Regions from separate parts of the Photobacterium sp. J15 genome, predicted to be linked through region 1. Evidence: riboswitches for the same ligand, from Rfam matches in the RefSeq annotation. Region 1 holds a riboswitch; the other holds the start of a gene.

Region 1 (12,251 bases):
CGCTGTTAAAGCTGCAGGATGCCGGTTACAAACTGGTGATGGTCACCAATCAGGACGGACTCGGCACAGAGAGCTATCCACAAGAAGACTTTGATGCACCACATCAGATGATGATGGAAATCTTCGAATCCCAGGGTGTTAAGTTTGCTGATACCCTAATCTGCCCACACTTTGAAGAAGACAATTGTACCTGCCGCAAGCCTAAGCTGGGCATGGTAAAAGACTACCTGCGCGGAGGCCGCGTCGACTTCGAGCACTCAGTCGTGATCGGCGATCGTCCGACCGATCTCGAACTGGCAGAAAATATGGCTATCCGCGGCATTCGCTATAGTCCGCAGCCGAGCGATGACACCACGATGAACTGGCCACAGATCGTCAAAGATCTTACTTCGTCGCCAAGGATCGCAGAGGTGGTACGCACCACCAAAGAAACCAATATCCGGGTTAAGGTCAACCTGGACGAATCCGGCGGCAATATCATCAAAACCGGGCTGGGTTTCTTTGATCATATGCTGGATCAAATCGCCACCCACGGCGGGTTCCGCCTCGAACTCACCGTTGACGGCGACCTGCACATCGACGATCACCACAGTGTCGAAGATACCGCACTTGCACTGGGTGAAGCGTTGAAAAAAGCCCTTGGCGACAAACGCGGCATCGGCCGTTTCGGCTTCAGCCTGCCAATGGATGAGTGCCTGGCGCAGTGCGCACTGGATCTGTCCGGCCGTCCGTATCTGAAGTTTGATGCTAAATTTAGCCGAGATCAGGTCGGCGATCTTTCAACCGAGATGGTATCGCATTTCTTCCGCTCGCTGACCGATACCCTGGCCTGCACCCTGCACCTGTCATCAAGCGGTGACAACGACCACCATATTGTCGAGAGTCTGTTCAAGGCCTTTGGACGCACCCTGCGCCAGGCAATCCGGGTTGAAGGCAACGAGTTACCAAGCAGTAAAGGAGTACTGTAATGGCAAAAGAAAACCAGCAAGTCGTCATCATTGATACTGGCTGTGCGAATGTCTCATCAGTACGTTTTGCAATTGAGCGTGAAGGTTACAAAGTGACTGTCAGTAAAGAGCCAGGAGTCGTACTTACTGCCGACAAGCTGTTTCTACCCGGTGTCGGAACCGCCAGTGAAGCGATGAAAAACCTGCAGGAACGTAACCTGATTGAGCTGGTAAAAAAGGTCGATAAGCCGCTTCTCGGTATTTGCCTTGGCATGCAGCTGCTCGGTGAGCTATCAGAAGAACAGGGACAAAGCGGTACAGAGCAGGTTCCCTGCCTTAACCTTTGTGCAGCACCGGTAACAAAATTGGAGACCGGAGAGTTGCCTCTGCCGCACATGGGCTGGAACACCATCACCCCGCAGCAGGATCATCCGTTGTTTAAAGATATCCCGGCAGGCAGCTATTTTTATTTTGTTCACAGTTACGCGATGCCTGTTTTTGACAAAGCAGACGGTGGCAAAACCATTGCCAGTTGCGAATACGGAAATGCTTTTTCGGCGGCTGTTCAGAACGGAAACTATTTCGGTGTCCAGTTCCACCCAGAGCGTTCAGGCAAGGCCGGGGCACAACTAATCAGAAACTTTCTTGAAATGTAACGACGGCAAAAGGACTTGATATGATTATTCCCGCACTTGATTTAATTGACGGTCAGGTTGTTCGTCTTTTTCAGGGTGACTACGGTCAGGTAACCGAATATAAGGTTGATCCGGCCGAACAATTTGCCCTTTACAACCAAGCAGGTGCCGGCTGGCTGCACTTGGTTGATCTTACCGGAGCCAAAGATACTTCAGCCCGTCAACTTCAGCTTATCGGCAAACTGCTGGCCAGCACCCCGGCTAATATCCAAATCGGTGGCGGTGTCCGCAGCGAGCAAGATGTCAACGACTTGCTGGAAGCTGGGGCACAACGCGTGGTCGTCGGCTCCACCGCGGTAAAACAGCCAGAATTAGTGAAGGGCTGGATGGAGAAATACGGCCCGGAATGCATTGTGCTCGCCCTTGATGTCAACATTGATGACAACGGCAACCGAAAAGTCGCTATTTCCGGCTGGCAGGAAGACTCAGGAGTCAGCATTGAAGATCTGCTGGATGATTACCTGACTGTCGGCCTTTGCCACGTACTTTGTACCGATATTTCCCGCGACGGCACCTTAAGTGGCTCGAATGTAGAACTCTACCGGGATCTGTGCGCCAGTTACCCGCAAGTTCAGTTTCAGTCTTCGGGTGGCATTGGCTCCCTGGATGATATTGCGGCGCTGAAGGGTTCCGGTGTTGCCGGCGTGATTGTCGGCCGGGCCCTTCTCGACGGTAAATTCACCGCAGAAGAAGCATTTACCTGTTGGAACAGCTAACCGGACAAGGAGAAAAACATGTTAGCAAGACGAATTATCCCTTGTCTTGATGTCCGCGACGGACAAGTAGTCAAGGGCGTGCAGTTCCGTAACCACGAAATCATCGGTGATATCGTCCCGCTTGCCAAACGCTATGCCGAGGAAGGGGCTGATGAACTGGTGTTTTACGATATTACCGCTTCCAGTGATGGCCGCGTCGTCGACAAAAGCTGGGTTGCCAGGGTTGCGGAAGTGATTGATATCCCGTTCTGTGTTGCCGGCGGAATCAAGTCCGCTGAAGATGCCAGCCGCATCCTGCAATTTGGTGCCGATAAAGTGTCCATCAACTCACCGGCGTTAGCTAATCCGGCGCTGATCACCGAATTAGCGGATAAGTTCGGTGTGCAATGTATTGTGGTCGGCATCGACTCTTACTTTGATGCTGAAACCGAAAAATACCAGGTTTACCAATTCACCGGTGATGAAAGCCGCACCAAAGTCACCCAGTGGGAAACCCGGGACTGGGTTCAGGAAGTACAAAAACGCGGTGCCGGGGAAATCGTACTGAACATGATGAACCAGGATGGTGTCCGGCAAGGTTACGATCTCAAGCAACTGAATATGGTTCGCGAAGTCTGCCATGTTCCGCTGATTGCCTCGGGCGGAGCCGGAGAAATGCTCCATTTCGCCAATGCCTTTAATAAAGCCAATGTAGACGGCGCACTGGCAGCTTCTGTTTTCCATAAACGGATCATCAATATCGGCAAATTAAAGCAGTACCTGAAACAGCAAGATGTGGAGATAAGACTATGAGCCTGGCAGCAAATATTAACTGGGAAAAAGTAGACGGCCTGGTTCCGGCCATCGTGCAGGACAACACCAGCGGTCAGGTGCTGATGCTGGGCTATATGAATGAAGCCGCGCTGGACAAAACACTGGCGAGTAAAAAAGTCACCTTCTGGTCTCGCAGCAAGCAACGCCTTTGGACCAAGGGCGAAACCTCTGGCAATGTCCTGAATCTTAAGAGCATCAAACTCGATTGTGATCAGGATACCCTGCTGGTTAAAGTCGATCCTATCGGCCCGACCTGTCACCTCAATACCACAACCTGCTTTGACAGTAACACAGCCCAGGAAGGGCTGGTTGAACAACCGGCACTGGTGTTTCTTCATCAACTGGAACAGCTACTGGCTGAACGTAAAGATGCCGATCCAACCTCTTCCTACACCGCCAGTCTCTACGCCCGCGGTACCAAGCGTATTTCGCAAAAAGTGGGCGAAGAAGGCGTTGAAGTCGCGCTTGCGGCAACGTCGGGCGATAAGAAGGAGCTGATCTGTGAATCTGCCGATTTGCTCTACCACCTGATAGTTTTATTACAAGATCAGGGGCTTTCCCTGTCAGATGTCACAGAAAAACTTCAGGAACGTCATAATAAATAATTTGCTTAATAAGCAGAGCATCTATTTTAGAAACGAACTAAAAATAAAAGCCCGGGAATATCAACCCGGGCTTTCTTATTTTCAATTAAGCGCTGAATGCAATTAATTACTTACCCAGCGCTTCTTTATAATGTTTGCGGCAAACTGATACGTAACGATCATTACCGCCAATCACAACCTGATCACCGTCAGCAATTGCACGACCAGTTTCATCCATGCGGATCACCATATTTGCTTTGCGACCACAATGACAGATTGTTTTCAGCTCCACCAGCTTATCAGCCCAGGACAACAAATAACGACTGCCTTCAAAAAGTTCACCGCGGAAATCAGTACGCAAGCCGTAACACAAAACAGGAATGTGCATCTTGTCGACAATTTCCGTCAACTGATAAACCTGCTCTTTAGTCAGGAACTGGCATTCATCAATCAGCACACAATCAATTTTTGTGTTCGCTGACATATCCTGAAGCTTTTGATATAAATCGTCTTGCGCACCAAACAGCTCAGCTTCTTCCTGCAGACCAATACGCGAGCTCACCTTGCCGACACCGAAACGATCATCAATAGCCGCCGTAAAGATCACCGGCGTCATTCCGCGTTCACGATAGTTAAAAGATGACTGCAATAAGGTCGTCGACTTACCCGCATTCATTGCCGAGTAATAGAAATACATCTGGGCCATGTGGCTCCCCGTCAAAGCGCAAAAAAACTGCCGAAATGCTACAGAAAAGAGGTAGGAATTAAAAGCGCGTGACCGCACGAAAGCGCAAAATATCACGCATTATTTAATGATAAAAAAAGCCTGCAATTTAATTGCAGGCTTTCATTAATATCTAACAGTTTGATGCCTAATCAGCTTTTACATTTTAGCCGCAGCAACAGCCGGACGGCGAGCCATCCACATCAGTGCCACACAAACCAGAATGAAGCTAATTACTGCTGCCATAAAGGCTACCGGCATTGAACCTGTCATACCCAGTACTAGGAAGCCAATGGTTGAAACCAAAGCAACAGACAGAGCGTAAGGCAGCTGCGTTGATACGTGGTCAATGTGATGACAGCGCGCACCGGTTGAAGACAGAATCGTCGTATCTGAAATCGGAGAACAGTGGTCACCAAATACAGAACCAGCCAGAACCGCACCCAGCATTGGCAGCATCAGCGCAATATCAGAAGCTGCAGCCAGATCACCTGCGATTGGCAGCATGATACCGAACGTACCCCATGATGTACCTGTTGAGAACGCCATCAGGCCAGCCAACAGGAACAGAATTGCAGGTAGCAGTGCCGGGCTGATATTACCTTGAACCAGTGTTGACAGGTACTTACCGGTTTCCATATCACCGATCACGCTACCAATACTCCATGCAAACAGCAGGATAAGGATAGCGCCGAACATTGATTTCGCACCAATCCACAGTGTAGATGCCACATCAGACATTGGCAGACGCTGGCGAATTACCGGGATCATTGCAGCTACAAGACCAACCAGACCACCGTAAACCAGAGACATACCTACATCAGTATTCTCGAACGCACCCAGGATATTAAACGCAATACCATCAGCAGCCAGAGCCTGGTAACCGGTATAAATCATAAAGAAGAAAGTAGCGAAGATAAGAGCAACGATTGGCATTACCAAATCAGCCACACGACCATTTTCACTTTCTTCAATTTCCAGCTCGTCGTTCAGATCTTTTGCCTGGGAGTCGTCACCACCTTCATCAAAACCGTGACCATGGCTTGCCTGCATTTCATGCTTCTTCATTGCGCCGATATCCAGTTGGAACCAAGCAACAACAAATACCATTAATAAAGCAAACACCGCGTAAAAGTTCATTGGTGCAAGTTGAAGAAATGCGCTCAATGCAGAATATTCTGTCACACCGTGCGATACCAAAATACCACCGATAAGCGTGATAATATAAGCACCCCAGCTTGACGCAGGCATCAACACACACATTGGTGCAGCGGTTGAATCCAGAATGTAAGCCAGTTTTGCACGTGATACGTAAAAACGATCAGTAACAGGACGAGAAATAGAACCTACCGCCAGACTATTAAAATAGTCATCGACGAAAATAAATACCCCTAGAAAAGCAGCAAGCAGTTTTGCACCGCGCTTAGATTTAATTTTTGTCTGTGCCCATTCAGCAAAAGCACGAGTACCGCCAGAAAGGGTTAGCAGTGCTGTCATCATACCCAGCAAAATAAGGAAAGCGACAATACTCATGTTCCAGCTATTAATAGCACCATCATCGATGAACAAACCTTTAACTGTAGTACCCACATATTCTGCAGTCATACCCAGAGAAAAATCTGTCAGCAATAAAGCGCCAAGAACAATACCAACACCTAGAGAAACCAAAACGCGACGTGTCAGAATCGCAAGGCCCAACGCCACTAATGGCGGTAACAATGAAATGGATGAATGGGAAAAATCTACAATATTCATGATCTCAACTACAACCGATACTTGGTTGGAGATCTACTGCTGAGCACGACATAAGTCGTTAAAGAGAAGAGTATAAAGGAAAGCAAGTCCCCTATTCCGACCCCACAGTAGCGCTCCATAGTTAATGTAATTATATACTATGGCAGTGTTGCCCCTATTCGGTGACAACCCCAGCAAGCAGGCTTGATGACCTGGCTCACTTCGGCATCGGCTCCTTTCTCTGGCTATCATCGGAATCACCCTACTGCCAGTTACTTATAGACAATGCGCCTCTACCCTTAGTCAAGGAAGATTTCATTGTACGGAATCACGAACCATTTGCAACAACATAAGATGAAAAAATTAACACATATAGTGAATAATTTTTCCGCGACGATGAAAAAACGCACAATTGAAGCTTCAATGTAATCCTTAGCACTATTAAATCATATGAAATTACGGACATTCAATTTACTCAAAGTCTCGATTAATTTCACAATCAACATCACCCGAAAATATAAAAAATGAGATTTTCATCAGCTTAATTCAAAAAAAAATAAAACCAGACCAGATATTTTATTTGGCATCACAGGTTTAAACGTATTATTATTGCCAATATAGATTTGTGACTGCTATTATTTATTAAAACAGTTTAAAGCCAACAGGAAATATAAAATGTCTGATGCAATGAAAGCGCTGTTTAACCTTCGTAGCCTTCGTGCTCTTTCGCGTGAATATACTCTGGAACAACTTCAGGAAGCTCTGGAGAAACTACAAACAGTTGTTAGCGAGCGTGAAGAAGCAGAAGCAGAAGAACTAGCTAAAGAAAAAGAACGTAGCGAAAAACTTGCTCAATACCGTGAAATGCTTCTGGCTGACGGTATCGACCCTGAAGAATTACTAGCGAGCCTGAATAAAGCACCTAAAGCAAAACGTGCTGCTCGTCCTGCTAAATACCGTTTCATTGATGAAAATGGTGAAGAGAAAACCTGGACTGGCCAAGGCCGTACTCCAAGTGCACTGAAGAAAGCGCTTGATGAAGGCAAATCTCTAGAAGATTTCGAAATCTAATTAAAGCTGAATATAAGCTGAACAAAAGCCCGGAACTTCCGGGTTTTTTTATATTCATATTCCTGCTTATCCGCCCCAAAAAACAATCGAGATATTTAGTTCATTAACCTCATAATGTTCAGTTGTAAAATCACAACTAATTTGCATAACCGTAATACCATACACACTGTTATAATTAGAATTAATACTCTATAACTTAAGCTTTTCGTTGAAAGCTATCACTGAAACAAGCTTACAGTTCTTACTTTTTTCTATGCCAGCTTACTTTCCGAATCCGACAGCAAAGGCACGGAGAAAGCCTTCCCTCTTCATTCACAAACACCATCTATAGCTCTCAAGACTCTTTAATCCCTATTTGAAAAGCGCTGTTACAACCTCCTATAACAGTGTCATTCTGCTCGATTAATTTCATACAATTCATGAGGCGAATAAATAATTAGTGATACAAAACTGACACAAAAAAAGCCAGACATATATGTCTGGCTTTGTATCGTTGGGTAATTATCGAATCCTGTCGGCGAGATGGCTGACCGCTAATGCAAAATAATGAGAGCGATTCCACTTCAATAATGTCTGATAGTTTCCATATATTAAGTATGCCCTACCATGATTATCGTCGGGTTGAATAAGCCAAGCCTGAATATCAACTTTCGGCAACGCCTTACCATTGATTCGTCTTACTCCAAGCTTTTGCCATTCAGCCAGAGAACGACTTTTATCCTTCTCTACGCCAAACAGCTTATCATTTATACCCTCAGGTAATTTAACCTGACGCCCCCACGTATATTCATCATCCCAACCAGATTTTTTAAGATAATTAGCTGCCGATGCAAATACATCCGCTTCAGTTTGCCAAATATCAATCCGACCATCATTATTACCATCAACAGCAAAAGTTAAAAAGGATGTCGGCATGAACTGCGGCTGACCCATTGCTCCTGCCCATGAACCTTTCATATCTTTTGGTGCGATATGTCCTTCATCGAGGATTTGCAGCGCAGCCATTACCTGATTACGGAAAAAAGCCTCTCGGCGTCCTTCATAAGCCAGTGTAGAAAGCGCTTCAACAACATTATAATTCCCCATCAGGCGGCCAAAATTACTTTCTACGCCCCACAGAGCAACAATAAACCTTGGCTGCACGCCATATTGTCGCCCGATTTTATCCAATGTCTTTTTATGCTTGCGATAAAGCTCATTTGCCTGTTTAACTTTCCAGTCAGGTACAGCCCGAGGAAGATATTCATCCAGTGTCAATTTCTTCTCAGGCTGGTTCTTGTCAGCTTTAACCGCACGCTCAACAAATGTAATGCCTTCAAAAGCAGAGTTGATAATCGACTCTGAAATTCCTTTTTCACGGGCTTCAACCTTCAGCCCAAGTACATATTCGTCAAATCCTTTATCTGCAGCCACAGCTACAGACGAGAACCCTAATCCCAAGGCCACCAGGGCCGATATCAATCGCTTATGCATACTTACCCTTTATGAATTATTCTCGGCCATTGAAGCCTTATACTCATCAAGTAAATTAGTCACCGGTGGTGGTACCTGCAAATAAAAACCGTCTGTTGCCAATGCGTCTTTTACTTTTTCCACATCAGCCAGCGCTAATTTACGTCCGTTATCCAGTTTCAACACCATAACAAACTGCGGTGTACCAAAAGTGGCCTTCAGGCTTTCCGGTACCTGAGAAAAATCATCTTTGTTGTTGATATATAGATACGTGTTTTCTTTTTTAGGGCTTTTATAAATTGCACAAAACATCAAAAATAGCCTGTAAGTTGAATCTGTCACCTAATTCAGACCGCAATAATGCAGAATCATTCCCTCTGTGTACCATCAAATGGGCGTTCAGATGAGATGCTTGTCTGAATTTCCAACGCTAAAGCAAGGATAGCTTGCTGTCATACCCTTAGGAATATAACATGCAAGTACCTATGTGATAACGTACCTGAACGGCTAATTTAGCGACAGTCATTGAGTTGAGTATGGCAAATACAGCAGAACTTAAAGGGGGCTCATTTACGCTCTCAGCCCTGCACCTCGTAGACGGGGATATAAAAAAGGCAGCCGATTTCCTGCGAGAGAAAGTTGATCAGGCGCCAAACTTTTTTGCCTCTGCACCCGTTGTCATCGACATCAGTCAAACAGATGACCATATTGATTTCGCCCAGCTGAAAACGGCGGTGCAAGAAGCAGGGATGATCCCTGTCGGGATCAGTGGCTGTAAAAATGCCCAGTATCAGAGCCAGGCTAAAGAGGCCGGCTTTGCTATCATGAATGCAGCTCGACAGGCTAAGGCTGCAGAGCCAGTAATGGTTCCGACTAAAATCATCCGTACCCCAGTCCGTTCCGGACAACAAATCTATGCCAAAAACAGTGATCTGATTATCATGAACCAGGTTAGTGCCGGTGCAGAAGTCATTGCTGACGGTTGCATCCATATATATGGAACCATGCGTGGACGAGCTATTGCCGGGGCCAGCGGGCAACAGGAAGCCAGAATTTTTTGTCATAACTTGCAATCTGAACTAATTTCCATTGCAGGTAACTACTGGCTCAGTGATAAAATTCAGGAAGAATTCTGGGGTAAAGGTGTCGTTATCTCACTAGCTGAAAATAATTTAAACATAGAGCACCTGGCTCTATAACGTTTGATAAGGAATTAATTGATGGCACGTATTATCGTTGTTACCTCGGGCAAAGGTGGCGTTGGTAAAACAACTTCCAGTGCAGCTATCGCATCGGGCCTGGCGCTAAGCGGCAAAAAAACAGCAGTAATTGATTTTGATATCGGCCTGCGCAACCTTGACCTGATTATGGGTTGCGAACGCCGTGTCGTATATGATTTTGTTAATGTTATCAACGGTGAAGCAAATCTTAATCAGGCTTTGATTAAAGACAAGCGCGTTGATAACCTTTTTGTTCTTCCTGCTTCACAGACTCGTGACAAAGATGCACTGACTCGTGAGGGCGTTGAGCAAGTACTGAAAAATATGGATGAAATGGGCTTTGAGTTCATTATCTGTGACTCTCCGGCCGGCATTGAAACCGGTGCCCTGATGGCACTGTATTTTGCCGATGAAGCCATTGTTACAACAAACCCAGAAGTATCTTCAGTACGTGACTCTGACCGTATTCTTGGCATTTTAGATTCAAAGTCGCGTCGTGCAGAAGCCGGTGCCGATCCGGTCAAAACTCACCTGCTACTTACCCGTTATAACCCGGCGCGTGTAACGCTGGGCGAAATGCTGAGTGTGGTTGATGTTGAAGATATCCTGCACATTCCACTTCTGGGTGTGATTCCTGAAAGCCAGGCAGTATTGAATGCATCTAACAAAGGTGAACCTGTCATTTTCGATAAAGGTTCTGACGCAGGTATGGCTTACGAAGATACAGTAGGTCGTTTACTGGGCGAGGAGCGCCCATTCCGTTTCTTAGAGGAAGAGAAAAAAGGCTTCCTGAAACGTCTATTTGGAGGCTAATTCAACTATGGCTTTGCTAGAATTCTTCCGTCCCAAAAAACCAACATCTGCGAGTCTGGCAAAAGAAAGGCTTCAGATTATCGTTGCGGAAAGACGCTCCGCAGGCCAGGGTGAACCAAGCTACCTGCCACAACTTAAGCAGGATATCCTGGAAGTGATCCGCAAATATGTCGAAATCACTCCTGACCAGGTGAGCGTAAACCTGGACCAGAAAGAAGAAGATCTTTCTGTTCTGGAACTGAACGTTACCCTGCCTGAAGAAGAAGGCAGCCGCTAATCGGCTGATGCGATTAAAAAGCCCCGGCACTGCCGGGGCTTTATTATATAGAGCAAAAAGAATAGGAAACTAAAACGCTTTCTATCGCTTCAATAGTGGCATTACACGTTCTTCAAACAAGGCTTTACGCCAGGTTTTCATCATGTCCGGCAGGTCATCCGCTGGCATTTGTTTTTTCCATGCCCATGAGATCAACTGGTTAACCTGTTTTTTCGATGCCAGAAACTCAGGAGCCAAACCTGTTTCTGCTTCCACTTTCGTGACTTCATCTTTGATGCGCTTTACCAGTTGCTTGTAGCCAGGTAAATCAACAAGGCGGACAATCTTTTCTGGATAGTCCAATGGTGACATCTTGTCTACGTCGTAAACCATTTTAAGCAAACGACCGGCATGGCGCTGGATTTCCATACTATCAAAACCTTCCTTTGCCATTACCGCTTTGGATTTAATATTGAAACGCGCCAACTTCCACAAGTGCAGCTCTTTCACGATAAAGTTCAGTGCCAAGTCGCGCTTACGAGCTTCCAGCATTCGCCACTTAGCCGCTTTCTGCAAAATCGCCAACTGTTTCGGATCTAACTGCCAGGCATTTTTAATATCCAGGTAAGCTTTTTCCGGATCGGCCTGCTTCATACGCTTGAGCATCAAAGAAGAACATTCCTGCTTCAGTGCATCCAGCCAACCTTTAGCTTCAACCTGCTCATATAACTTTTCATATAGAGGTAAAAGGTAAAATACATCCGCTGCCGCATAATCAAGCTGCTTAGTGGTCAGGGGACGTGCCAACCAGTTAGTACGAGCTTCCCCCTTATCCAGCTCAATACCAAGAAAGTCATTAACCAGAGTTCCGAAACCAGCAGAAACACCGTAACCAAGGAAAGATGCCATCACCTGTGTATCCAGCATAGGTACCGGCAGACAACCGGCATAATGCTGGAACACTTCCAGGTCTTCACCGCAGGCATGAAGCACTTTGATGACCGACTGATCACGCAGCAGAGCCCATAAAGGTTCAAGATCGTCGATAGCCAACGGATCAATCAATACCAGGCTGTCACCATCAAACAACTGGATAAGTCCCAGTTTCGGGTACAGTGTCCTGGTACGGACAAATTCAGTATCAAGCATCACTGCCGATTTCGTTCGGGCATGCTCACATACGACATCCAGTCGCTCGGTTGTTGTTACGATTTCAAAATTCACAG
Region 2 (12,251 bases), 680 kb from region 1:
GCGACAATAGCACAATGGTACCACCTGATCCCATGCCGAACTCAGTAGTGAAACGTTGTAGCGCCGATGGTAGTGTGGGGCCTCCCCATGTGAGAGTAGGACATTGCTGAACACCCATTCAAAAACCCAGCTTTAGGCTGGGTTTTTTCGTTTTTGCTTTATGAAAAACGACTTATCAAATTTTCTCATATTTCCTATCTTGATCCTTAATTCTTTTTATCTTGTTTTTCTTGCGTGACTGACAAAACTTATATAGTTTTATTTAGAAATCTGGACGTCTAAACATCTTGTTGCTTAGTTTAGCTTCATTGAATATGTTTCGTTCGGTATAACGTTTAAGGAGTAAACCAAGATGCCGATTAAAATTCCTGATCAATTACCTGCGACTGATATCTTGCGCCGAGAGAATATTTTTGTGATGTCGGAAGCTCGGGCTACCAGTCAGGAAATACGTCCGTTGAAAGTGCTGTTGTTAAATCTGATGCCCAAAAAAATTGAGACGGAAACTCAGTTCTTGCGGCTGCTTTCTAATACACCACTGCAGGTGGATGTTGAGCTGTTGCGGATTGATAATAGGCCGACAAAAAATACACCCATTGAGCATTTAGATACTTTTTACCGTCAGTTTGAGATGGTAAAAGATCGTAATTTTGACGGTTTGATTGTAACCGGCGCACCGTTAGGTCTGGTTCAGTTTGAGGATGTGCTTTACTGGGAAGAAATCCAGGCTATTTTGAACTGGGCTAAGAAACATGTGACATCAACAATGTTTGTCTGTTGGGCTGCTCAGGCTGGGCTGAAGCTGTTATATGATTTACCGAAGCGTACCCGTAAAGAAAAGCTGTCCGGAGTGTATTCTCATAGGACACAAGATTGCTACCATCCGATCCTTCGCGGGTTTGATGATAGCTTTTGGGCTCCGCATTCGCGTTATGCTGATTTTTCTCCTGAATTTTTGGCCGAAAATACAGATCTGGATATTCTCGCGACCTCTGATGAGGCTGGGGTTTACTTAGCTGCCACTAAAGATAAGCGTAATGTCTTTGTCACCGGTCATCCTGAGTATGATGTCAGTACTTTGCATAATGAATATGTGAGGGATTTGGGGGAAGGGATGGAGCCTAATTTGCCGGTTAACTATTATCCTGGCGACAATCCTGATAATACTCCAATAGCCAGCTGGCGCAGTCATGGTCATTTATTATTTTCGAACTGGCTTAACTACTGTGTCTATCAGCAAACACCGTATGATCTGGAGCATTTCTCAGAAGAGAATTTTACCCGTGATGAGTAACCTCAATCACAATAAGAATATGTCATACAAAAAGACCTGCAAATTGCAGGTCTTTTTACTTTAAGCAAAATGATCTTTAGCGGTTTTGAGCTTCCCAGGCTTTGGCTTTGTGGATTAATGGCGTGATTGTTGAACCTTGTACAAGGATTGAGAACACCACAACTGCGTAAGTCATTACCAAAATGATCTCTTTGACATCAATGCTTTTTTCCGGAATTACGATAACGCCAGCCGGGATTGCCATCGCCATCGCCAGTGCTAATCCTCCCCGCAGACCACCCCAGGTCAGAATTCTAACTGATAGTGGGTTGTAGTCGCGATAACGCTCGAAACCGAGATAGGAGAGCTTGATACTCAGGTAGCGGCTGAGCAGGACCAGAGGAATGGCAATTGCCATCAATACCCAGTCTTCCTGATGGAAGCTGAACTGAAGCATGCTCATACCGATCAGCAGGAACAGCACACCATTTAGAAACTCGTCAACCAGTTCCCAGAAGTGATCCAGATGGTCTTCACTCTCTTTTGAAAAACCGATATAGCGTGTCCAGTTACCAATCATAATACCGGATACCACCATTGCCAGCGGGCCGGAGACATGGATCAGATCGGCAAAGACATAACCTGCCGTCGGTATGCCGATTGTCAGTAGTAACTCCATTGAGTGGTCATCGGTTGAACTGATCAGATAGTGGAATAGCAGGCCCAGCAGGAAGCCGTAAGCTATACCGCCTATCGCTTCTTGAAGGAACAACTGGCCGACGCCGAGGACTGTCGGGGCTTCGTTGCCGAACGCAATCGTAAACAAGGTGACAAAAATCACTAGGCCGAAACCGTCGTTAAACAGGGATTCGCCTTCGATTTGTGTTGAGATACGGCGTGGCGCATCGAGCTTTTTGACAATCGCGAGGACGGCGATAGGGTCGGTTGGCGATATCAGGGAGCCAAATAGCAGGCAGTAGATGAGATCGAACTGGATACCGATTAACTGGCAGAGCCCCCAAAGCGAAAAGCCGATAAAGAAAGTGGAAAACAGAGTCGCGGCCAGAGCCAAAACCGTGATTTCCCATTTCTGCTCTTCCAGATGAGGCAGTTTGATACCGAGCCCGCCGGCGAATAACAAAAAGCCTAAAATGCCTTTCAGCAAGAAATTCTCAAAGTTGATTTCACCAAGCTGCTCAGCAGCAATATCTTCAAGATGGAACCAGCCATTCTGACCTGCAATGACAATCCCCAGAGAAAGGACCAGTGCACCGGCTGTGATGGCAATGGTTGTCTGCATTTTTCCTATTTTGCTGTTTATAAAAGCAATAACCATTGCTGCTGCAGCAAGGAAGCAGAGGGTGCTATAGACCGACATGCGTTAACCTCGGTAATTGAAAAGAATCAGGGTTAAATTTGGTCAAAATATAAATGCATCTTGGGGAGAAAGGCTATAAAAAGTTTGAGGGAAAGCGAAAAAAGAAAAGAGCTATAGACGTCTAGATTTCCATTTGGGCTGTGGTAGGATGTTACTCAGCTGTAACATTATAGAAGGGAAGTGATGTGGTGTTAAAGGGCAAGGAATTACTACAGAAGCGGTTGCAAGAGCAGATCCTGATTATTGATGGCGGGATGGGCACCATGATCCAGGGATATAAGCTGGATGAAGGGGATTACCGTGGAAGTCGGTTTGCCGACTGGCAGAGCGATTTGAAAGGGAATAATGATTTGTTGGTGCTGACTCAGCCTCAGCTTATAAAAGATATCCATGCGGCTTACCTTGAAGCCGGGGCAGATATCCTGGAAACCAATACATTTAATGCCACGACTATTGCCATGGCTGACTATGGCATGGAAAGTCTCAGCGCTGAAATTAATTTTGAAGCTGCCCGGCTGGCAAGAGAGGCGGCAGATGAGTGGTCTGCGAAGACACCAGAAAAGCCACGCTTTGTTGCCGGGGTGTTAGGTCCGACTAACCGGACTTGTTCTATCTCTCCTGATGTTAACGACCCGGGATTTCGTAATATCACTTTTGACCTGTTGGTTGAGACTTATTCTGAGTCAACTCGCGCCTTGATCCGTGGTGGTGTTGATATCATCCTGATTGAAACTATCTTCGATACCCTGAATGCCAAGGCCTGTGCTTTTGCGGTTGAGAGTGTGTTCGACGAGCTCGACATCACTTTACCGGTGATGATCTCCGGTACCATAACGGATGCATCAGGGCGAACGCTTTCCGGTCAGACGACAGAAGCTTTCTATAATTCACTACGCCACGTAAAGCCGATTTCCTTTGGTCTGAACTGTGCACTCGGCCCTGATGAGCTGCGCCAGTATGTAGAAGAACTCTCCCGTATTTCTGAATGTGCAGTGTCGGCGCACCCGAATGCTGGTCTGCCGAATGCTTTCGGTGAATATGATCTCGGGCCGGAAGAGATGGCTGCTCATATTCAGGAATGGGCGCAAAGTGGTTTTCTAAATATGGTAGGGGGATGCTGCGGTACTACACCTGAACATATCCGTGCCATCGCGAATGTTACTCAGGATATTACTCCGCGTCCGTTACCTGAAATTCCTGTGGCCTGTCGGCTTTCCGGCCTTGAGCCATTAATTATTGAGTCCGACACGTTGTTTCTCAATGTCGGGGAGCGAACCAATGTGACGGGTTCGGCTCGTTTTAAGCGACTGATCAAAGAAGATCTGTATGACGAGGCATTGGAAGTTGCCCGTCAGCAGGTTGAGGCTGGTGCTCAGATCATCGATATCAATATGGATGAAGGAATGATCGATGCCGAGGCGGCGATGGTTCGATTCCTTAATTTGTGTGCTAGTGAGCCTGAGATCTCGAAAGTGCCGATCATGATCGACTCATCGAAATGGGAAGTCATGGAAGCGGGCCTGAAATGTGTACAGGGTAAATCGATTGTTAACTCAATTTCGCTTAAGGAAGGAAAAGCGAAGTTCGTTGAGCAGGCAAGGTTGATCCGCAGGTATGGTGCTGCCGTGATCGTGATGGCATTCGATGAAACCGGGCAGGCCGATACCCGCGAGCGCAAAATTGAAATTTGTACCAATGCCTACCGTGTTCTGGTTGATGAGGTCGGTTTCCCGCCTGAAGACATCATTTTCGACCCGAACATCTTTGCTGTGGCGACGGGTATTGATGAGCATAATAACTATGCCGTTGATTTCATTGAGGCGGTTGGCGATATCAAGCGTACACTGCCACATGCGATGGTCTCCGGCGGAGTATCCAACGTATCATTCTCGTTTCGGGGTAATAACCCGGTTAGGGAAGCCATTCATGCCGTGTTTTTATATCACTGTATTAAACGGGGTATGGACATGGGGATCGTCAATGCCGGTCAGTTGGCTATCTATGATGACCTGCCGTCGGAGTTGCGCGATGCAGTCGAAGATGTTGTCCTGAACCGCCGTTCAGACAGTACTGAACGTCTGCTGGAAATTGCGGATAAGTACCGGGATAGCGGAAAAGCTGAAGAAGATACTTCAGCACAGGAGTGGCGGGGCTGGCCGGTAGAGAAACGACTTGAACACGCCTTGGTGAAAGGAATTACCGAGTTTATTGTCGAAGATACAGAACAGGCACGCCAGAAGGCAAGCAAGCCGCTTGAGGTGATTGAAGGCCCGTTGATGTCTGGCATGAATGTTGTCGGTGATTTGTTTGGTGAAGGCAAGATGTTCTTGCCGCAGGTGGTAAAGTCGGCGCGGGTGATGAAACAGGCCGTGGCTTATTTGGAGCCTTTTATCAATGCCGAGAAAAAGGCGGGCAGCTCGAACGGAAAAATCCTGCTGGCTACGGTGAAAGGAGATGTTCATGACATTGGAAAGAATATTGTCGGTGTTGTACTGCAGTGTAATAACTACGAGATCATTGATCTTGGTGTGATGGTGCCGTGCGATAAGATCCTGAAAGTGGCCAGAGAGGAAAATGTCGACATCATTGGCCTGAGTGGCCTGATCACTCCGTCTCTTGATGAAATGGTGCATGTGGCTAAAGAGATGGAACGACAGGGATTTGATATTCCTTTGCTGATTGGTGGTGCCACAACATCAAAAGCCCATACCGCAGTCAAGATTGAACAAAACTATCATGCGCCTGTGGTTTATGTTTCGAATGCGTCCCGTGCTGTTGGTGTCTGTAGCGCGTTGCTTTCTGATGAGCAGAAACCGGCGTTTGTTGCTCGCCTGGATCGGGAATACGAAATTGTCCGCGATCAGCATATGCGCAAGAAGCCACGAACCGAGCCCATATCACTGGAGGAGGCGAGGGCTAACAAAGTTAATCTTGATTGGGCGGCTTACACACCACCGGAGCCGGTTAAAGGTGGGGTTCATGCGTTCAGGGATTTTCCGGTTTCAACGCTTCGTCGTTATATCGACTGGACACCTTTCTTTATGACCTGGTCCCTTAGTGGTAAATATCCTGCGATTCTTGAGCATGAACTTGTCGGTGAAGAAGCGCGCCGGTTGTTTGAAGACGCAAATAATATGCTTGATGAGATTGAGCAGACCGGCATCATCCGAGCTAATGGAGTATGCGGCCTGTTTCCGGCCAATAATATCGGTGATGATATTGAAATCTATACCGATGATTCCCGCTCAGAGGTGAGAACCGTGCTGAGGGGATTACGTCAGCAGACCCGAAAACCCAAAGGTGCTAACTACTGCTTGTCTGATTATATAGCTCCGAAAGAGAGCGGTAAGGCTGATTGGATCGGTGCGTTTGCGGTGACCGGTGGTATTGGTGAGGCGGATTTGGCTGAGCAGTTCAAATCCAGCGGTGATGATTACAGTGCCATCATGATCCAGGCGGTGGCGGATCGTTTGGCAGAGGCTTTTGCTGAGTGTATGCACGAGATGGTGCGCAAGGAAATTTGGGGCTATGCGCCGGATGAAGCGCTGACCAATGAATCGCTGATCCGGGAAAAGTACCAAGGGATCCGACCGGCTCCTGGTTATCCTGCTTGCCCTGAGCATACCGAGAAAGGTGAAATCTGGTCTTTGTTGGATGTGGAAGCTAATACCGGTATGACGCTGACCGAAAGTTATGCGATGTGGCCGGGGGCGGCGGTTTCCGGCTGGTACTTCTCTCATCCGGAGTCGCGCTATTTTGCGGTGGCACAAATTCAACCGGATCAGCGTGACAGTTATGCAGAGCGAAAAGGGTGGGATTTGGTTGAGGCAGAGAAGTGGCTTGGGCCGAATCTTCACTAATAATTCAGAGATATAAAAGGCGCCCATGGAGCGCCTTTACTTTTTCTGTCATTTGCCCGTTATTCAAACAGGGCGTGGTGGAGCGTTTTGATGACTGCGCGAGATTCATTGGTTTTGACCAAAAAACACAGGTTATGTGTGCTGGCACCAAAGCAAATCATTCGGGGGCTGTATTGCTCCAAGGTACTAAATACTTGCGTTGCGGCTCCCGGAGCTTCACCCAGTTTGTTACCAATCAGGGCAACCAGGCAAAGATCTTGCTCGACCTCTACCCGACATAATTGGTTGAGCTCTTCTATAGCCGCCGTTGGTAGTGTCGGGGCACCACCGCCGGTATCGGTTTGATCCAGTGTCAGCGAGACACTCACCTCGGAAGTGGTGATGAGATCGACAGAGATCTTGTATTTGGCAAGGATGCGAAAGACTTCCGCCAAGAAGCCATAGGCATGGAACATGTTCAGGCTGGTCAGGGTTACCATTGTCTGGTTGCAGCGCAGAGCAAGAGCTCGGAACTTCGGAGGCTGCTCGACATGCTCGCGGATCCAGGTCCCGCCCTGTTCCGGTGCTTTTGATGAGCCGATAAAAACAGGGATCTGCTGGCGAATAGCCGGAACCAGGGTTGAAGGGTGCAAGATTTTTGCTCCGAAGTTTGCCATTTCGGAGGCTTCACAGAAGCTGATCTCCTTAATTGGCTGTGCAGCAGCAGCCAGTCGGGGGTCGGTGGAATACATGCCCGGAACATCTGTCCAGATTTCCAATTTATCGGCCTGAATGGCTTCTGCAATCAGGGCGGCACTATAGTCGCTGCCTCCACGACCCAGGGTTGTGGTCACTCCATTGGTATCTGAACCGATAAAGCCCTGGGACACAATAATCTGATCGTTAGCCAGCAATGGCTTGAGTTGTACTTCGGCCTGCAGACAGATTGCATCTATGTCAGGAATGGCTTTACCAAACTGGCTGTCGGTTTTCATTACCGGGCGAATATCAAAGCGCAGGGCATCGGCACCCATTTCATTCAGAATTTGGGTAAAAAGGTAAGTCGACAGTAATTCGCCGTGTGAAACCAGCAAGTCGGTTAACTGTGAAGAAGCGGTTTGGGCTGCTTGTGCTGAAAGTGCGGCAACATCATCAAGCAAGCGTTGGATATCACCAGATACCGTCTCCGGATTGGTGAGGTGGTTAAGAATATTCTTATGGATAGTATGAAGTTGTTGTAGCCGTTGTGAGCGCTGCTCGTTATCGGTAATTCCATTTGCTAATTCAACCAGCAGGTTAGTAACACCGGAGCACGCACTGATCAGCACTACTTTAGCTGATGGATTTTCCTTAATAATCGTCGCGCTACGGCTCATGGCGGCATAATCGGCTACGCTGGTGCCGCCAAATTTCGCTACGGTGATCGGCGGAGGAACAGTAAAGTTATTATCAACAAAGCTCAAAATGAGTCTCCCAGGATGAATAAATTAATTTCAATACCCAGGGGGGAAGATGCGGGAATAATCCCGACTAAAATGTCAGGAGAGCAACAAACAGGTAAGATGTAAATATGTACAACAACCAGAAGCCCTCCACCTGCCGGAAACCATTGTGTCCGGAAAGGTGACAGCCAGAAGGATTCAACCTTCTAAGCCGATATGCCATGCCCCCTGTCATGCCATATCTCGGCGTTACTCCCCCTCTCCAGGCTGCTTTGGGGTGGGGCCCCGCAACCATAGATACCTGGGTAACGCTCCTCTTCTGTTTTTCCCCTGATGTTAAACAAACATCAGGTTGAACAAAAAGTGTCCTTAATTGAAGCCGATTTTCCCGGGCATTGTCAATGCCTGTTTGAGAATTTATGCAAAGAAAATGCAATAGCAGCTTTGAGCATGTTGTGATTGTTTGCCTAACATGAAGATTCTTCTGATACTCTTATGTTACGTCTATGAAAATGCAGGAACCTTTGATTATTTGTCCAAGGTATCTCTGCCTGAAAAAGCATTCCCGCCCTACCAGCATTTCTCAGGGAATCACGAACTCTTACTCAGGGAGAAACAATAATGACAATCGGTAGTTTTTATCCGCCACAACGCACCTTAATGGGGCCGGGCCCGTCAGATATTTATCCTCAGGTGCTTCAGGCATTGAGCCGTCCGACCATTGGTCACCTTGATCCTAAGTTCATCGGTATGATGGATGAACTCAAACAGCTGTTGCAGTATGCATTCCAGACCACCAATACTTTTACGATTGCGGTGTCTGCACCGGGAAGTGCCGGCATGGAAGCTTGTTTCGTTAACTTGGTGGAGCCGGGGGATAAAGTCATTGTCTGCCGTAATGGTGTGTTCGGTGATCGCATGCGTGAAAATGTTGAGCGTTGCGGCGGTGAAGCGGTCATGGTGGACAGTGCCTGGGGTAAGCCGGTCGATCCTAAGCTGGTGGAGCAGGCGCTGGATGATAATCCGGATGCGAAGATTGTTGCTTTCGTACATGCAGAAACATCGACCGGGGCATTGAGTGATGCCAAAGCGCTTTCTGAACTGGCCCGTCGGTACGATTGCCTGACGATTGTCGATGCGGTGACTTCGCTTGGCGGTGTGCCATTGCTGGTGGATGAGTGGCAATTGGATGCAGTGTATTCTGGTAGCCAGAAGTGCCTGTCGTGTGTGCCGGGCTTGTCACCACTGACGTTTTCCCAGCGTGCGGTTGATAAGATCCAAAGTCGTTCGACGCCGGTTCAGAGCTGGTTCCTGGATCAGAGCCTGGTACTGGGTTACTGGAGTGGAGAGGGTAAGCGAAGTTATCACCACACTGCGCCGGTTAACAGCTTGTATGCTCTGCATGAAGCCTTGGTTTTGCTGCAGAATGAAGGGTTGGAAAATGCATGGCAACGCCATCGCGATGTTCATTTGGAACTAAGAGAAGGCCTTGAAAAACTGGGTATCGAATTTGTAGTTGATGAAGAATACCGTCTGCCGCAGCTAAATGCTGTGTACATTCCGGATGGTGTTGATGATGCGTTGGTTCGCCAGACTTTGCTGGAGCGATATAACCTGGAAATCGGAGCCGGATTAGGTGCTCTGGCCGGTAAGGCGTGGCGTATTGGTTTGATGGGCTATGCGGCCCGCAGTGAAAACGTAGCATTGTGCTTGAAAGCGCTGGAAACGACCCTGAAATAACAGGGAGCAGGCTCGAACAGAATAAAAACGGCTACTTTTTAGTAGCCGTTTTTTGGTTCACCCTTACTGGGTTGCCAGTTTAGGTGTTGTGTCAGTGTTTGAGGCTTGGATGCTTTGCGCCTGGGTGGAGAAGCTAACGTTTGGAAATAGGAAGTTGGCTTCCTGTTTTATCTGCTCCGCCTGTTGCTCTTTCCCCAGGGCCTGATATGCAGTGATCAGGTTATGGTAAAGGGCCGGACGAGGCCATGTTGCCGCTTTTTTTGTTGCCCATTGGACATACTCATTAATCAGCGCCGGGTTATCTGTTGCTGTTCCCAGCTGAAGTTGGGTCAGATGTAAATCCCACTCAAAACGGTTTTTCCAGGCCCATGGGTTATTGACCTGATCAAGGTAATCAACATTAACCGGCACTGTCGTTTCATATTTGGTCAGCATGTGGCCTGAATAGAGAGTTGTCATCATAAAACCGGTGACGGTCAGTGGTAATGCCAGCACAAGCAGTCGGAAGTAACGGGCAAAGCCAAATTGTAGTTTGTAATATTTGGCTGACAGGTTATCTACCCAGTAGATCAGAATAATGAAACAAGCCCAGTGCACCAGCGAGTGATAAAAAGGATACTCCAGCTGGGTATGCAGAGTAATTGGGAAGAACAGCCCGACCAGTGCTAACTGGGTTCCGGTACGCGCTTTTCTTACCCGTCCCAGAACAGCCCAGGCTGCAAGCAGCAGGGCAACAAGAGGGATACTGCCACCTTCTGCAGCCCAGTAGGCAAGCTCATTATGAGGATGGTCTAGAGCCGCCATGCCATGAGGTTGCTCAGGATCGATCTGATGCCATTTGGCTGTCTGGGTCAGGTAGGCTGATTCGAAAGTGCCATAACCATAACCTGTCAGCGGCTCTTTCATGAACATCCTGAATGCCTGGGGAATGTGGATGGAGCGAGCACTTTCCAGGCTGACTCTGTCTTCTTTCGGTGCCCAACCGGTTGTAGTGCTAATGTTCCATGCTGCACTCAGGCCAAGGAAAACCATCAGTAGCCACATACGCATCTGTGCTTTGGCTGCAAAACGACACAGGTATGGCAGCATCAGCAGAGCACCGATACCGGCACCCAGCCAGCCTGTGCGCGAGCTGACGACAACCAGCATGGGAACTGTCACAACAGGCGTGAGCAACGGCAGCAGTTGTAGCCAAGACCATTTGCCGCGGTACATTGGGATCCTTGCCAGCAGATAAGCTGACAGTACCAGACCGGTAGCCAGGAAGCTGGCCATAACATTCGGTTGCTGGAAAATACCGTAAGGACGGTTTTGTACTGTGTCGTAGCCGATAGGGTTACCCGGTTCCATCAGCAGGAATTGGTACCAGCCAAACAGTGCCTGGAGCCAGACGGCGAGCAGGATCAGCCACAGCATGCGTTGGCGCTGTTTTACGGTAAACGAGAATTGCTGCAGACCGACGAAAAACAAAAAGCCAGCCCAAAGACCCAGCAGGCGGTTGGTTGTGTTTTCACCGTTCGCTTCCGGATAGAAAACAGGCAGGGTCAGCAAGAGGCAGCAGGTAAGTAAGGTCAGGGTCAGACGTGAATAACGCCAGGTACGCTGACGGCAGATTTCCAGCAACCCGAAAGCAATAGCAAAGCTGAACGGGATCCAGCTCATGACATTGAAAGACAGCTCCAGTCCTGAACCGCCCGGGTTGTGCTGAAAGTAGTGCATTGCCAGCAGGAAAAGTACACCGAGCGAGATGAGGAAAGGCTTCACCATTGGTTTGCTTATCCTCTGTTTTTCTTCCAGCCTGGTGCCTTGTACGTATAACACTGTCATTATGGTTCCGAATTTACCCTGATCGTCCGATAACATTCAGGCCGGTTTCCCGGCCCAAAGCGATGTTTATACCTTATGAAAGTTTCACTTTTTTGTCGCTGGCAGTAACGGCTTGAGAAAGCGTGCTGTATGCGAACCTTCAACCTGTGCAACCTGCTCTGGTGTACCGGTCGCCACGATCTCACCGCCACCGCTGCCGCCTTCTGGTCCCAGGTCAATAATCCAGTCTGCGGTTTTGATGACATCAAGATTATGCTCAATCACCACAATGGTATTGCCATGGTTACGCAGGCGATGGAGGACCGACAATAGCTGCTGAATGTCATGGAAATGCAGACCTGTTGTCGGTTCATCCAAAATATAAAGTGTCTTTCCGGTATCTCGCTTAGACAGTTCGCGGGCAAGTTTCACACGTTGCGCTTCACCACCTGACAGGGTTGTCGCCGCCTGGCCCAAGCGAATATACGATAAGCCGACATCCATCAATGTCTGCAACTTTCTTGCAATAGCGGGAACAGGGTCAAAAAATTCCCTCGCGTCCTCTACAGTCAGTTGCAGTACTTCATCGATCGTTTTGCCCTTGTAGCGGATCTCCAGGGTTTCGCGGTTATAGCGCTTTCCTTTACATGAGTCACAAGGAACATAGACATCCGGCAGGAAGTGCATTTCCACTTTGATCACTCCGTCACCCTGGCAGGCTTCACAGCGACCGCCTTTTACGTTGAAGCTGAATCGGCCAGGTTTGTAGCCAC

Evidence for each region. Region 1 has a riboswitch for lysine ahead of AACQ93_RS05210 (Na+/H+ antiporter NhaC family protein). Riboswitches for the same ligand answer to the same signal wherever they lie in the genome.
Region 2: linked by a shared signal. The riboswitch ahead of lysC (lysine-sensitive aspartokinase 3) and the one ahead of AACQ93_RS05210 (Na+/H+ antiporter NhaC family protein) in region 1 are both predicted to bind lysine.

The regions. Positions count from the first base shown of each region.
Region 1 covers NZ_CAWMUI010000001.1:1,055,558-1,067,808, reverse strand. The annotation lists gene hisB (bifunctional histidinol-phosphatase/imidazoleglycerol-phosphate dehydratase HisB) at 1-968, shown strand, start outside; gene hisH (imidazole glycerol phosphate synthase subunit HisH) at 968-1,603, shown strand; gene hisA (1-(5-phosphoribosyl)-5-[(5-phosphoribosylamino)methylideneamino]imidazole-4-carboxamide isomerase) at 1,624-2,358, shown strand; gene hisF (imidazole glycerol phosphate synthase subunit HisF) at 2,377-3,150, shown strand; gene hisIE (bifunctional phosphoribosyl-AMP cyclohydrolase/phosphoribosyl-ATP diphosphatase HisIE) at 3,147-3,776, shown strand; gene AACQ93_RS05215 (thymidine kinase) at 3,883-4,461, opposite strand; gene AACQ93_RS05210 (Na+/H+ antiporter NhaC family protein) at 4,639-6,234, opposite strand; lysine riboswitch at 6,335-6,517, opposite strand; gene AACQ93_RS05205 (H-NS family histone-like protein) at 6,889-7,284, shown strand; gene AACQ93_RS05200 (lytic murein transglycosylase) at 7,786-8,757, opposite strand; gene AACQ93_RS05195 (YcgL domain-containing protein) at 8,767-9,048, opposite strand; gene minC (septum site-determining protein MinC) at 9,273-9,935, shown strand; gene minD (septum site-determining protein MinD) at 9,957-10,769, shown strand; gene minE (cell division topological specificity factor MinE) at 10,777-11,046, shown strand; gene rnd (ribonuclease D) at 11,128-12,249, opposite strand.
Region 2 covers NZ_CAWMUI010000001.1:378,862-391,112, forward strand. The annotation lists rRNA gene rrf (5S ribosomal RNA) at 1-112, shown strand, start outside; gene metA (homoserine O-acetyltransferase MetA) at 353-1,294, shown strand; gene AACQ93_RS01870 (cation:proton antiporter) at 1,371-2,651, opposite strand; gene metH (methionine synthase) at 2,837-6,511, shown strand; gene lysC (lysine-sensitive aspartokinase 3) at 6,571-7,953, opposite strand; lysine riboswitch at 8,068-8,259, opposite strand; gene AACQ93_RS01885 (pyridoxal-phosphate-dependent aminotransferase family protein) at 8,554-9,672, shown strand; gene AACQ93_RS01890 (PglL family O-oligosaccharyltransferase) at 9,736-11,499, opposite strand; gene uvrA (excinuclease ABC subunit UvrA) at 11,584-12,251, opposite strand, start outside.